DNA from 3 places in the Mesorhizobium sp. 113-3-3 genome. Region 1 is predicted to be linked to each of the others. Evidence: predicted binding sites of a transcription regulator. Region 1 holds the regulator's gene; each other region holds the start of a gene.
What was found. Region 1 encodes LexA, which represses DNA repair genes until DNA is damaged. Its sites were predicted from a motif close to TGTTCNNNNTGTGTTCNG; they were not measured.
Positions count from the first base shown of each region.

Region 2: the regulator LexA is predicted to act here: its motif matches at 3,409-3,426, upstream of dinB (DNA polymerase IV).
Region 3: the regulator LexA is predicted to act here: its motif matches at 2,900-2,917, upstream of JG746_RS06875 (helicase-related protein).

Region 1 is NZ_AP023243.1:4,103,995-4,108,976, forward strand. It holds gene JG746_RS19940 (ComEC/Rec2 family competence protein) at 21-2,474, shown strand; gene lexA (transcriptional repressor LexA) at 2,468-3,205, opposite strand; gene JG746_RS19950 (pyridoxal-phosphate dependent enzyme) at 3,560-4,528, opposite strand; gene JG746_RS19955 (GntR family transcriptional regulator) at 4,525-4,982, opposite strand, start outside.
Region 2 is NZ_AP023243.1:3,051,240-3,056,221, reverse strand. It holds gene JG746_RS14845 (alpha/beta hydrolase) at 1-251, opposite strand, end outside; gene JG746_RS14840 (SDR family oxidoreductase) at 360-1,241, opposite strand; gene JG746_RS14835 (dihydrofolate reductase family protein) at 1,370-1,957, opposite strand; gene JG746_RS14830 (winged helix-turn-helix transcriptional regulator) at 2,069-2,491, shown strand; gene JG746_RS14825 (DUF899 domain-containing protein) at 2,534-3,247, opposite strand; gene dinB (DNA polymerase IV) at 3,457-4,704, shown strand; gene JG746_RS14815 (excalibur calcium-binding domain-containing protein) at 4,706-4,982, opposite strand, start outside.
Region 3 is NZ_AP023243.1:1,434,909-1,439,890, forward strand. It holds gene JG746_RS06875 (helicase-related protein) at 1-2,731, opposite strand, end outside; gene JG746_RS06880 (TetR/AcrR family transcriptional regulator) at 3,381-3,953, opposite strand; gene JG746_RS06885 (FAD-dependent oxidoreductase) at 4,037-4,982, shown strand, end outside.

The DNA of each region.
Region 1 (4,982 bases):
GGGTGCAAGGGGCAGACCCGATGGCTGGACGAGGCCGGGGCTCGGAACAGGGCGAGGACGCCAACGTTGGCGTCAGCGAACGGTCCCTGTTTGCGATCCCTCCGCCAGCCTCATTGCCGCCATCGCCCCTTGTGCCCACGCCGGGCAGTCAGCCGTCGCAGGCGGATATCCAGGCGCCACTTCCGGCACCTGCCTCGGGCCGGATTGTGCGTGTGCGCCGGCAACTCGGGCGGGTTTCCTTGCCTCGCCTGCGCCATAGCGTGGCGATGGCGGCGGAGCTGGAGCTGGACCGAGGCATCGCCTTCCTGCTGGTGCCGGTCTGTCTGGCCGCTGGCGCGATCGGCTACTATTCGCTCGCAGTGGAGCCTGATTTTGCAAGACCTGTCGCCGTGGTCTTGCTGATGGCGATCTGTGCGCTGGTTTCGCGCTCCTGGCCGAAAACTCATCTGGGCTTCATGGCGGCATTGCTGTGCGCGCTTGGCCTGCTTGCCGCCAAGGCCGAGACATGGCGGGCGGGCACGCAGATGCTGGGTTCGGAAATCTCGACGCAGGTGACCGGACGCGTGGTCTCGATCGACCGCATGGAGACCGGCCGCATCCGGCTGACCATCGACATGACGTCGACCGCCCGGCCGACACTGCGCTACGCGCCGGCAAGGGTCCGGCTTTCGGCGCGCAATATCCCGGCCGAAATGACCGCGGGCTCCTTGGTCACGGGCTACGCCAAACTGCTGCCGCCGACCGGTCCGGTGCGGCCGGACAGCTACGATTTCTCCTTCGACAGCTATTTCGCCGGCATTGGCGGCAGCGGCTTCTTTCTCGGCAATCCAAAGCTGGTTTCCGCCGACGACGAGATGCCGCTCTCGGCCCGGCTTTTCTCAGGGATCGAAAATGCTCGCGAAGCCATTGCCGACCACATCAGGGCCACGGTCGGCGGTGCCGAAGGCGAGATAGCGGCGGCGCTCATCGTTGGTGTCCGCGCGGGCATTCCCGATGAAATCAACGAGGCGATGCGGCGCACCGGCATCTATCACATCATCTCGATCTCCGGACTGCATATGGCGCTGGTTGCCGGCACCATCATGGGTCTGCTGCGCGGCGCCTTCGCGCTGTTTCCGGATTTTTCCGCGCGTCGGCCGGTGAAGAAATACGCCGCCGCCGCGGCCCTTTTCTCGATCGCGGCCTATCTCGTCATTTCCGGCGTCGTCGTTGCCGCCGAGCGCAGCTTTATCATGCTGGCGGTAATGCTCATTGCTGTCCTGTTCGATCGCGCGGCGCTGACTATGCGCAATCTGGCGATCTCGGCGATCGCCGTCATTCTGGTGTCGCCGCACGAAGTCGTCGGCCCGAGCTTCCAGATGTCGTTCGCCGCGACCGCGGCGCTGGTTGGTGCCTATGCCGGCTGGGCGGATCACCATGCGGGAAAGACAAGACCGCCACCGCCAAAGCGATCCCTTCCGGGCTTTCTCACACGAAAATTCCTGCTGGCGACGGGCGGGCTGGCCATGACCTCCATCATTGCCGGCTGCGCCACGGCGCTGTTTGCCATCTGGCATTTCCAGCGCGTGTCGCCGCTCAGCCTGTTCGCCAACCTGGCCGTCATGCCGATCGTGTCGCTGATTGTCATGCCTTTCGCTGTTCTCAGTTCTCTTGCGATGCCCTTTGGCGCCGATGGCCCCTTTCTCTACGTGATGGGCAAGGGCCTGACGGCGATGATCGCCATATCGGCTTGGATATCGGAACGCTCGCCGATCGATGCCGTCGGGCTGATTTCCCAGCACTCCGTGCTGCTGGTGACCATCGCACTGGTCATCGCGACAATGGCGACGACCTGGCTGCGGCTCGCGGCCGTGCCATTCGCGCTTGCCGGCCTGCTGACGGTGTCGGATACGCGCACGCCGGATGTGCTGATCTCGGAAGATGCGCGGCTGGTTGCGCTGCCAATCGGCGGCGGCGAACTCGCTGTCAGCCGGGCTCGTCCGAACGAATTCACCGTCGACAACTGGAAACGCGCGCTGACATCCGAAACCATCGTCGTGCCGGAAATGTTCAGCAAGGCGGACGGGCAATTCGACATTGCCGATGCGGTCAACCTGCCGCCGGGAGCGCCATTCTATTGCACTGACGGTGTCTGTCTTGCCCGGCATCCGTCCGGCGCGATCATTGCGCATGTCGAAGACCGCAAGGACACCTGGAAGGCCTGCGGTTTTGCCGATCTGATCGTCGTCAATGACGCGACGGGCTATGATGCCTGCCACAATCCGCTGGTTCTTGTCGTCACCAAACGGCAACTGGCCCGCAAGGGCAGTGCCGCCGTCTTCTTCGACCGCCAATCGGCGACCGGTCCGCCAATTGTCAGCTTCGCGGTGGACGGCCCGTACCGGCCCTGGCACGAGCAGCGAAAATTTTCACGCGAGGCGAGGGGGCTGCCGCCCTATCAAAAACCCGAAAAGCCGTCCGCTCCTGCTCAGTAACGCCGGATCAGCCCGACCAGCTTGCCTTGCACCTTGACCCTGTCCGGTCCGAAGATACGCGTCTCGTAGGCTGGGTTGGCGGCTTCAAGGGCGATCGAGGCGCCCTTGCGGCGGAACCGCTTCAAGGTTGCTTCCTCCTCGTCGACCAGCGCCACGACGATCTCGCCCGGGCTTGCCGTGTTGGCATTGCGGATAATGACCGTGTCGCCATCGAAGATGCCGGCCTCGATCATCGAGTCGCCCTTGACTTCCAGCGCATAGTGCTCGCCGCCCATGATCATGTCCGGCGGCACCGAGATCGAATGCGTCTGGTGCTGGATGGCATCGATCGGCACACCGGCGGCGATGCGGCCCATCACCGGGATCGAAACGGCGGATACCGCGTCGTCGTCATTGCCGGCCGCCGGCAAGCGCGACGGCGCCGGCTTGATCTGGCGGCCGAGGCCGCCCTGACCGAGACTACCCTGGATGACGCTCGGCGAGAATTTCTTTGCCGCGTTGAGACCCGGCGCGATCGAATCCGGCAGCCGCAGCACCTCCAGCGCCCGCGCCCGGTTGGGCAGCCGGCGAATGAAGCCGCGTTCCTCCAGTGCCGTGATCAGGCGATGGATGCCTGACTTGGAGGCGAGATCGAGCGCTTCCTTCATCTCGTCGAAGGAAGGCGGAATGCCACTTTCCTTGAGCCGTTCATGAATGAACATCAGCAGTTCATGTTGCTTGCGTGTCAGCATGGCGGCCCCCAAGGCATTGAACGAAGGGTGTGAACCAGAATCGAAAAACAAACCCAGAACAAACACTATCTGTTCCAGTTGTGTTCCGCAACTGTTTAAAGTTTAATGAATTTGTTAAGGCCTCAGAAATTATCTGGCCCCCGGCAGCAGGGGGCAAGCGACCACGGCGCCATCGGCACATGCATTGAAATTATTTTGGTTAATGGCCTGTGGCCTACCCCAGGGTGCGCTTTGGCATCAGGCGTTTGAGAGGCGTCCGCGGGGCGAATTTGAACGGTGTATCGATCCATTTCCAGCGGAACGAAACGAAACCAAAACGCCAACCATCGCTGGCTATCCGGGAATAGAACGCATTCAGGCTTCCGGCACCGCGCCGGCCAATACCTGCGCATAGGCGCCGGCATCGATATTGCCGCCGGAGATAACGCAGACAACATTGCCCGTTGCGTGCTCGCTGCGCAGAGCGGCGGCGAGCGAGGCGGCACCGGCACCTTCGGCCACGATCTTTGCCTTCGAGAACAACAGGCGCATCGCTTCCGTGACCTGCTCGAGACTGACGGCAATGGCGCCGTCGATCAGCTGATTTGCCAATGGCCAAAGGCCGGGCACCAACGATGGGCCGCCGATGCTCTTGATGAAGGAGGGACGCGTCTTAATCTCGACAATGCGTCCGGCCGCCAACGCCGCCGTGACCGGAGCCGCGTTTTCGTCCTCGACCGCAAACACCTTGGCCTGGCCTCGCATCGCCTTGACCGCACTGGCGACGCCTGACGTCATGCTTCCCCCGCCATAGGGTGTCAGGACGCAATCGACATCGGGCAGATCTTCGACAATCTCCAGGCCAATGGTTCCGTTGCCGGCAAGCACCGCCTGATCGGTGACCGGGTTCACGAGAAGCTCGGCGCCATCGGGCCGTTCGGTTCCGACTATGTAGCGCCACCATGTCTCGTGCGAGACGAAACGCACGTCGCCACCAAGGCGGCGGACCCCGTCGATCTTGGTCCGGGGTGCGTCGGCATACATGTAGGCGGCCATCGGAACGCCAAGCGCTCTTGCCGCCCAGGCCATTCCATAGGCCATGTTGCCGGAACTGATGGTCGACACGCCGTGCCTGAGTTCATCGGCGTCGCGGCAAAGCAAGGCGTTGAGCGCCGGCCTGATCTTGAAGGCGCCGATGGGCGACAATGTCTCGAGCTTGAGAAATATAAGCTGATCGGGCCGGCCGAGATCAGTGCGCAGCAGCGGCGTGCGCGGCAGCCAGGCGCGCAGCCGGTCACGGGCCGCGACGATCTCGTCAAGTGTCGGACGCCGCGGCAGCGTCATCCGGAAACCGCTTTCAGACTGCCAGCGCGTGCGGCGTAGGTGTTGGCGCCGTTGTCTTCGCTGTGGACATAGACATGAAGCGTGTAGCCGATATGCGCCGTCATCAGCGCCTTTGCCCGCTCGACGTCGCGATCGAGCGCCGCTTCCATGATCGCGGTGTGATGCTCGATCGCGATCGCCTCGCGCAAGGCGTCCATTGCCTCGCCATAGCCATCCTTGAGGCCGGCCGCCGCCCGCAATGTCGGCGCCAGGCCGAGAAACCGATGATGCCGCCGCAACTGATCGGCGATCGTCGAGCGGAAGCGCAAAAGCCAGTTGGATGTCGCCGCGCTGAGCAGCGCCGCGTGGAAGGCCTCGTGGCTCTCGTCCCATTTGTCGACGGCCGCATCGGAAGGGTCGTCGACCGCGGTCTTGCAACGGGAGAGCCGGTAGTGGGCGGTGACGACCGCGTCCT
Region 2 (4,982 bases), 1.1 Mb from region 1:
GAGCCGCCAAGGAAGCCGCCGCCATGCGCATAAAACAGCACGCGCTCCTCGTCCGCGCCCTTCGGCACGATCCATAGCGCCGGCACGCCGCCGGCATCCACCTCGATATAGTCGACGCCGCCGGGTTCACCGGTCAGCGCCGTCCAACTTGTATCGTTGAAGTCGACGAATGCCTGCGGGCTCATTTTGCCGGCATTGGCGCCGATCGTCGCGTAGTGGTTCCTGTTTGCTTCGCTCTCGATGCTCGCCATGATGCTCTCCTGGTTACCGATCGCGGACCGCGCGACCTTTCGAGAAGCAGAGACGGATGGGCTGACAAAAAGGATACGTCGCCCGCGCATGATTCTTCCCGGATCCGGCTAACCCTCGCCCCGAAACATCGCGGCGTGGCGTTGGGCGAATTCGAGGAACGGCGTCGGCCGCACGCCGAACATGTCATGCGTCTTGAGATGCACCCGCGATTTCGGCCGTCGCAACCGTTCGGCCAGCTGTTCGTCCAGCGCATCGGCGAAGATCGCCGGAATGCCGCTGGCCAGCAGGTTGCGCCGCCGCTCTTCGGGGCTGACATCGACATAGCGGACCGGCTTGCCGATCGCCTGCGATATCAGCGACGCTATAGCGCTCATCGTCAACGCCTGCGGCCCGGTCATATCGAGGCTCTCGCCCGCATGGCCACCGTCGCGCAGCAGCCGGAAGGCCACCTTGGCGATATCCTCGACATCGACCGGCGACAGTTCGGTCTCGCCGAGCGCGAGATAGAATGCGCCCTCGGCGGCAATGGTCGGCGCGTCGCGCAGGTAGACCTGCATGAACTGGCTGGGGCGCAGATGCGTCCATGCCATGCCGGCCCCTTCCAGATAGCGCTCGACCTCTTCATGCATGCGGGTGAAGCGGAACTTCGTCGCGTCATAGCCGATGTTGGATTCGGCGCCGGAGAATTTTATCACATGCGCGACACCGGCCTGCCTGCAGGCATCGATGAAACGGCACTGCGTTTGCGTCATGTCTTCGGCTGCGGTCGAAATCATCAGCACGCGCTCGATGCCGTCGAGTGCCGCGCCAAGTGTGTCCGCCCGGCGCATGTCGCCGGCGACCAGTTCGACGCCGGCAAGGCCGCCGAGCCCAGCCGCTGATGCCCGGCCGGGATCGCGCACCAGCGCCCTCACCTTATGCTTCTGCCGCGCGAACTCGCGCACGATCGCTTTGCCGTTCAGGCCGGCTGCCCCTGTCACCAGGATCATCGTCTTTCTCCGTCTCGGGATTGATGCGAGCCGCCCTGCCGGCGACCGCACCTTGAAGACGAAGAAACGAAGGCAAAGGATTCCGCCCAAACATCTTTTGTCAGCAGGACGCTTTCGCCGTGCCGCGATCACCGCGCCGGGGCGTAGCGGTTCACCACCATGCCGCAGGCATAGGCCTTCGAGCCGAGCAGACGCAGTTTTCCAAAGCCGCCCTGGTCGAAGATGCGCAGGCCGGCGCTCAGCACGGCCGGATTGATGAACAGCTGGAACTCGTCGACCAGCCCGGCCGCGATCAGCGACGAGGCGAAGCCCGCGCCGCCGAAGACGGCGATGTCGCCGCCCTCGCTCGCCTTCAGCGCCTCGACCTCGCGCGGCAGGTCGCCGCTCACCACCGTCGTGCGCTCCCACCGCGAGGTTTTCAGCCTGTCGCTCGGCACCACCTTCCGGGCGTCCACGATACGCTGGGCGAAGGCATAGAACGGATCACGTGGAAACTTCTTCGCCGCATTGCCCCAATGGCTGAGATAGCCTTCCTCGGCCATCTTGCGGCTGAGCAGGATGGTGTCGATACCGGTGAAGAAGGCGTTGAAATCGCGCTTCAGCTCCTCGTCCCAGCCGATGTCGTCGCCCCATTCCCAGAGTTGCCAGCGATGGTCGTCATTGACGCCGACAAAACCGTCGACCGATATCTGCATCTGAAGGATCAGCTTTTTCACGGTCGTCTCCTCGTTTGTCCGGCTCAAGCGAAATTGCTTTACTTTTGGAACCATTGACGTATGGGAAAAATGATGTCAATAGTAAAGTGATTTAAAAATGGAACCATAGACATGTCGACGCGCGAAAAGTCCGGCTGCCCGATCAACTTGTCGCTCGAACTGCTCGGCGACCGCTGGACGCTGCTCATCATCCGCGACCTGGTCTTCGCCGGGAAAAAGCATTTTCGCGAGTTCCTGCAGTCGGACGAAGGCATCTCCTCACGCACGCTGGCCGAGCGGCTGCAGACGCTGCAGGATGAAGGCATCCTCACCCGCAGCGACGATCCGAGCCACGGGCTGAAGGCGATCTACCGGCTGACGGAAGCCGGCATCGACCTTCTGCCGGTGCTGGCCACGCTCGGCGCCTGGGGCAGCAAGCACCGCAAGGCCGACGACAAGCTGGCCCGCATCGCCGACGAACTGGCGGCCGGCGGCGAACCGGCGCTGGAACGGATCAAGGCAGCGCTGCGGGCCGAGCATCTGGCGAAAACATGATCGTGCCCCGAGCCGGGGCGTGCCCAACTGCGCGGCGGATCGTCAGCGATCGTCATACTGATCGTGAAGGCGGACCCAATCGCCCAGCGTATGGGATGGCCCATTTTCATTGCGGCCCATGGGAGTGAGGTCGAGATAGCTGTAGGTACCGATCAGGTTCTCGCCGCCCCGGCCCCGCACCTGGAACGTGCAGTAGATCGTGCCATCGTCATCCCTGTAGAAAACCGTCGCGCCGCCGCGATCCCTGCCCGTCATCGCGACCTCTTCGAAATTGAACAGCACCTTGCCCGAACGGATCTGGTCCTCGGTGAACGACACCTGGAAGTCGAAATTGAAATCGCTCCCGAATGACGAAACCCAATCGAACTGCCAGTTCATCCGCGCCTTGAAATCCATGAGCTCGGCCAGAGGAGCGCGTGCGCAGACGACCAGCGAGACGTCGTGATGCCTCAGATGCTGGTTGGCGGCGTCGATGTGGTCGCAAAGGAATGAACAGCCGGTGCAGCGATAGTCCGCATTGGGCGGAAACATGAAGTGATAGATGATCAACTGGCTGCGGCCCTTGAAGAGGTCGGCCAGAGATTTCTTTCCCTGGATGGTGTCGAACGCGTAGGGCTTGTCGATCCGAAGCCACGGCAGTGCCCGCCGCTCCGCCGCGAGTTGCTGGCGCTGGCGCGTCAACGCCTTCTCTTTTTCGAGATGCGCCTTGTGCGCTTCAAACCAGTCCGAGTAAGGCGCGATGATGTGGTCGGTCATGTCGTTCTCCTTCCGCACTCAGGCGTATGATGGCAGCCTCGTTGCCTGTCTTTAAGACGTCGTCGAAGACCGCGTTCCGACAATGGCGGCGCAATTTTCGCGGGAAGAGCGCCGATGACACAGCCGGACGCGGACATGGCGCTTGACAGCCATACACGTTTTGTTCTCTATTCGTTCCAATCCATCAGCAACTATGGATATGCAGCCGGATGGAAACGACCGCCACCATCCTGCATGCCGATCTCGATGCCTTCTATGCCTCGGTCGAGCAATTGCTCGACCCGTCGCTGCGCGGCAAGCCGATCGCGGTCGGTGGCGGCGTGGTACTGGCCGCCTCCTACGAGGCGCGCGTCTTCGGCGTGCGCGGCGGCATGCCGGGGCGCAAGGCGCGCGAGCTTTGCCCGCAGTTGATCTTCGTCGGCGGGAATTTCAGCCACTACCAGCGGCTGGGCGACGCGGCGATAAAAGTGCTCGACGATTTCACGCCGGTGGTCGAGCGCATTTCCATCGACGAGGCCTTCGCCGATGTCGCCGGCTGCACGCATCTGTTCGGGCAACCGCGGGAGATCGCCACGGCGATCCGCCGCCGCGTGCGGGCCGAACTCGGCCTGCCGATCTCGATCGGCGTCGCCCGCACCAAGCATCTGGCCAAGATCGCCTCGCAGGTCGCCAAGCCCGACGGGCTGGTGGTGGTCGATCCCGGCACGGAACTCGCCTTCCTGCATGATCTGCCGGTCTCGCTGATGTGGGGCGTCGGTCCGGCGACCAGGGCGCGGCTGGCCGAAATCGGCATCCAGACCATCGGCGAGCTGGCCAGGACGCATAGCGGCGCGCTGACGCGGCTGCTCGGCCCCGCCGCCGGCGAAAAGCTCGCCGCTCTCGCATGGAACCGCGACCCTAGGAAACTGGAGACCAGTCGCAGGGCGCACTCGGCCGGCGCGCAATCGGCCCTCGGCCGGAAGCCGGCCGTGGCGCGGGTGATCGTGCCCACCTTGCTGCATCTGGCCGACCGCGTCGCCAGCCGGCTGCGCGCCAAGGCGCGGCCCGGCCGCACCGTGACGGTGCGCGTGCGCTTTGCCGATCTCAGCGCCGTCACGCGCTCGATCACGCTGGATCAGCCGATCTCGGCGACCACCATGCTGGCCGAGATCGCCGGCGACCTGGTGCGCGGCGTGCTCGCCGACCATCCACGGGAAAAGACGATCTCGCTGCTGGCGATCTCGGTCTCGCATCTGGAGGAGAGCGCCGAGCTGCAGCTCGACCTGCCGCTCGGCCTCGCCGACGAGAAGCGCCGCCCCGGCAGCAAAAAAGGCCTCGCCCGCTTCGGCGCCGACCGCGCCATCGACAAGATCCGCGAACGTTTCGGCAAGCAGGCGGTCGGCTACGGCACGGTGGCGCTGGAAGCGGCACGCTCCGTGCCCGACGAATTCAGGGAACTGGCGGAGAAGGAATTGTGAGCTATCTGCCGGTGCGCCAATAGCGATGCACCTTCACGCCGCTGCCGCTTCCCCCATGCCAGGGTTCGCAGGCGATACCGTCCTTGTCGGCATCATGTGTCGGCCAATAGCCCGGCTGCCCCCGATATGCGGGCGCAAGCCCGACGGCGCGGGCGGCTGCACAGTTCGGGAACGCGGCGAAGTGCCTTAAGGCGGCGAGCGGGGAGTCGATCTGGATGCCGACAAAGCCATAGGCGATGTAGCCGGACAGGAGGATGAACGGCGCGAAAAGAGCCAGG
Region 3 (4,982 bases), 2.7 Mb from region 1:
GCTCTTCCACGGCCTCGGCCGGAGTTTCCGGTTGCGCTTCCGCGACCGGCTCCGCCGCCACTTCCGCGATGGTCTCGGCCGGCGCTTCGATGGCGGTCTCGGCAACAGCCGGCTCCGAACCCTCGACCGCCGCCTCGGCGGCTGCATCCGTTGCCGCGGCTTCCGCAGCCTTGGCCTGCTCGGCGCGCGCGGCTTCTTCCGCCGCAAGCTTGGCCCCGGCGGCTTCACGCGCAGCGTTGTCCTGCGCCTCGAGCCGCGCCTTGACCTCCGCCGCCGGCTTCGGCTCGGCGCGATAGCCCAGGCCCTTGAGGATTTCTTCCATGTCGTCGGCGGTGGCGCCGAGGATCGACATCATCGGCGGCGTCACCATGAAGGACTGGCCGTCATAGGCGCCGTCCGGGCGCTGACCGAGGCCGGGCTTCCAGTTGGTCGCCGGGCGGATGAGGTCGGCCAGCCGCTCCAATATGTCGATGCGCACGGCGCGGCGGCCGAGATTGCGGTAGCCGGCAAGCTTGTAGAAGGCCTTGTCGAAGGCCGGATCGATGACCACCGAGGTGCGGCCCGACGCCAGCGCATGGACCACGTCGCCGAAGCCCGGCTTGTCCTTGCCGTCATTCTGTAGCGCCCACAGCAAGGTCACCAGGCCGGCGGGCGCCGGCTTGATCAGCGCGGGCACGAAGACGTGATAGGCGCCGAAGCGCACACCGAGCCGACGCAAGGCGGCACGGCCTTCCTGGTCGAGCGACTTCATCTCTTCGGCGATGTCGCGGCGGTTGATGAGGCCGAAATTCTCGACCAGCTGGAAGGCGATGCCACGGCCGATGCCGGAAATCTGGTCGGCGTTCTTCAAATCGACCAGCGGCTTCAGCAGCGACTCAATCTGGAAATTGACGAAGCGTTCGGCGCGCCCGGCGACCTTGTCGCGGGCCGGGCCGGTCAGCTGTTCGTCGGCCAGCAGCACAAGGCGCGGCTTCAGCGCGTCCTCGCCCGAAACCAGCGTGCCGATCGGCGCGCCGATCCAGCGCAACGTGCCGTCCGAGCCAAGCGCGAGGTCGCCATTGGCGCAGGCGCCAAAGCGCTCGGCGCGCGCCTCGAATTCGGCGGCCAGCGCCTTTTGCGCGGCCGTGCGCACGGCCTTGGCGTCTTCGCCGCCGGCGGTCTGGTCGGCGGTGAAGCGGAACCCTTGCAACTCGCCGACATGATGGCCTTCGACAAGGACGGTTCCGGTAGGACTGATTTCGGCTTCAGGCATGGTATTTTCTCTAAGGCGCCGCATGAGGACGGAAGTCCTGCGGTCTACGAAGCGTTTCGTCAACCGCTCATGCAGCGCATCCGACAATCTGTCTTCGATTTCGCGCGTCTTTTCTTGCCAGTGTGCCTGATCGGCCAGCCAGCCGGGCCGGTTCGACACGAATGTCCAGGTGCGGATCTGGGCAATGCGGTGCGACAGCGTGTCGATGTCGCCCTCGGTTGTGTCGGCGCGGCGCACCTGCTCGGCCATGTAGTTCTCGTCGACATGGCCGTGGCGGGCGAGGTCCATGTAGATCGAGGCGATGAGGTCGGCATGCTGGGCCGGCGCGATCTTCCTGTAGTCTGGCAGCGCGCAGGCTTCCCACAGCAGCGCCACGCGCTTGGCATCGGTGGCGAGCGCGCGGATGTCCTCGTCGCGGGAGAGATATTCGAGCGCCTGTGCGTCGACCGCCGGCAGCGCGCGCGTCAGGCCCTCGACCGGCGCGTTGGTCTCGATCGAGCGCTTCAGCGCATCGAGGCTGGCGAAGTCGAAACGCGCGGTGCGCCACTGCAGCACCTTCACCGGATCGAAGTCGTGGCTCTCGATCTTCTTGACGAGGTCGTCGTCGAGCGGGTCGACCTGGCCGGTAACGCCGAAGGTGCCGTCGCGCAGATGCCGGCCGGCGCGGCCGGCGATCTGGCCGAGTTCGGCCGCCGTCAGGTTGCGGTACTGGTAGCCGTCGAATTTGCGGTTCTGGGCGAAGGCGACATGGTCGAGATCGAGGTTGAGGCCCATGCCGATGGAGTCGGTGGCGACGAGATAGTCGACATCGCCCGACTGGAACAGCGCCACCTGGGCGTTGCGGGTGCGCGGCGAGAGCGCGCCGAGCACGACGGCGGCGCCGCCCTGCTGCCGACGGATCAGCTCGGCGATGGCGTAGACCTCATCGGCGGAGAAGGCGACGATCGCGGTGCGGCGCGGCAGGCGGGTCAGTTTCTTCGAGCCGGCATAGGCCAGATGCGACAGCCTAGGCCGCGTAACCACCGAGACGCCCTTCAGCAGGCGCTGCAGGATGCCGTGCATGGTGGCGGCACCCAGCAGCAGCGTTTCCTGGCGGCCGCGCAGGTGCAGGATACGGTCGGTGAAGATGTGGCCGCGCTCGAGGTCGCCGGCGAGCTGCACCTCGTCGATGGCGACGAAGGCGGCGTCGGTCTCGCGCGGCATGGCTTCGACCGTGCAGACCGAATATTTGGCGCCCGGCGGCTGGATCTTCTCCTCGCCGGTGATCAGCGCGACCTTGTGGGCGCCGACCTTTTCGCAGACGCGCGTATAGACCTCCCGGGCCAGCAGCCTGAGCGGCAGGCCGATGACGCCGGTCTCGTGCGCCACCATGCGCTCGATGGCGAGATGGGTCTTGCCGGTGTTGGTCGGCCCAAGCACGGCGGTCACGTCGCGTCCCGACAGGATCAGCGGCTCAGTGTGTTTCGGCTGGATGTTCATCGGCTCGGAAATAAGGCTTTCTGGCCTCTCATTGTCGGGAGCGCGCCTCAACAGGCGCGTATGACAGGCGACACATAGGGATTTCGGGCGCGAAGCGAAAGCGGAATGTTCCACCGGTGGCTCGAACAGCAACTCTGTCTGGCGCTAATTTGGCTGCTGCTTAACTGATGGAACGAGTCTGGAACGAATCAGCGACGAATCGGCGACTCGCTCAGATTCAGCTTTTGTTCACGGCTACATATGGATTTTGTGACCCTGAGTCTCACCACATGCTGAATCGCCGAACTGGCCCGTTTTATGCTGGGTGACCTTCGCCCTTAACTTTTGCCGGCAAATGAAAGGAGCGGATCGGTGACCATCGCTCAAGATTATGAAATTGTTAATCTTTCTAAATTTCCCGTTAAGATGCTGCAGGCGATTCCGGGCCATTAACGTTAACTTCCGCTCAAAGCCGGAACGAATCGGCGACAAATCAGCGCCGGCGCTATTTTCCCGTTTTGTTCCCTCAATATCTTGTGTTGTGAACAGCTTATCCACCGAGCATTCACAGGCTTGCCCACAGGGTTCGCACAGACGGCGCCGCCGCCATTAATCTTTCTGTCTCGCTTAGGCACAATCGACACGTACCGAGTGGATTGTTCGATGCGCGTCATGATCCCATGGCGTAGTGTTGCAGCACTGGCCCGACATTTCGGATGATCTCTTCATGGGATAGCGCGACCACCGGCCCAAGCCGCAGCAGATATCGGCACATGGCGAGACCCAGCAACTGGCTGGCAACCAACCCGGCGCGCCGGCCGGCATCCGCCGGGTCGCCTATTGAAGCAATCATGGGCCTCACCTGGTTGGCGAAGACATCACGGACTTTTTCGGCCGCGTGCTCGTTCGATGCTGCCGAGCGAAGCAGGATTATCATGCCGGGCCCGTTGGCCGGGCCTTCCCAATTCACGAGAAAGCGCCTGATCAGCGTTTCGCCGATAGCGGCCGGATCAATCCGCTGATCGGGCAGTTGCAGGTTCACGACCGCCGCCCTGGCGAACAATTCGTCCTTGCTGTGGAAATAACGGATCACCATCGCCGGATCGATCGAGGCCTGTGCTGCAACGTCTCGGATGGAGGCGCCGTCATAGCCTCGCTCAGCGAAAAGCTGGCGCGCGGCTTCGAGGATTTGAGCCCGTGTACGGTCTGACTTGGTGATTTTTTTCGGCTGGTTCTCGGTCATGGAGATGCATATGCCAACGACTGTTGACAAATGCAACGTGATTCACTAAAAAGTCAACGACCGTTGATAAATGGAGATGGAAAATGCTGCCCAAGAAAACTGAAGTCGTGATCATCGGTGCCGGTCCGACCGGCATGGCGCTGTCGATTGCTCTGCATCAAGCCAATGTCGATCACGTGCTCATCGAAAAGCTTGCGCACGGCCTGCAGACGTCGCGCGCCGGTGTCATCCATGCACAGACGCTGGAATCGCTCGAACCGCTCGGCGTTACCCAGCGGCTGAGTGAGCTTTCCGTGAAGTTGGAAGATTTCGCCATACGCGACCGAAACAGAGCGCTTCTCAAGCTCGATTTCGGCAAGCTCCCATCAAGGCATCCCTATTTGATGATGCTGCCGCAGAACCTGACAGAGCAGGTGTTCGCCGAGCGGATCTCTGCCCTTGGCGGCACCATTCATCGTGAGGTCGAGGCTGTGGCTGTCACTCAAGACAGCGATGGCGCGCGTGTGACAGTGGTCGAAAACGGCCAAGAGAAAATCATATTGGCGCGCTACGTCGTCGGTGCCGACGGCATGCAGAGCTTGGTGCGCAAGTCGACAGGCATCGAATTCGACGGCGAGGCCTATGATGGCTCGTTTGTACTGGCAGACGTTCGCCTGGACTGGCCGGTGGGGCCGACAGAAGTATCGCTGTTCTTTGCCCCAGCCGGACTGGTGGTGGTGGCGCCGCTTCCGGACGGATCATATCGTGTCGTCGCGACAATGGATGAGGCGCCGGAAAAGCCCGATGTCGCCGACATCCAGGCGTTGCTCGACAGCCGCGGACCGACCAGAAAGAGAGCCAGGGTGCTTGGCATCAGCTGGAGTTCGCGATTCCGCGTTCATCATCGCCTGGTCCGGGCCTATCGCAAGGACCGGCTGCTTCTGATGGGCGATGCCGCCCATGTCCACAGTCCGGCGGGCGGGCAAGGCATGAACACAGGCATCATCGATGCGGTCGTGCTTGGCCGGTTGCTTGGCGATGTGGTGAACG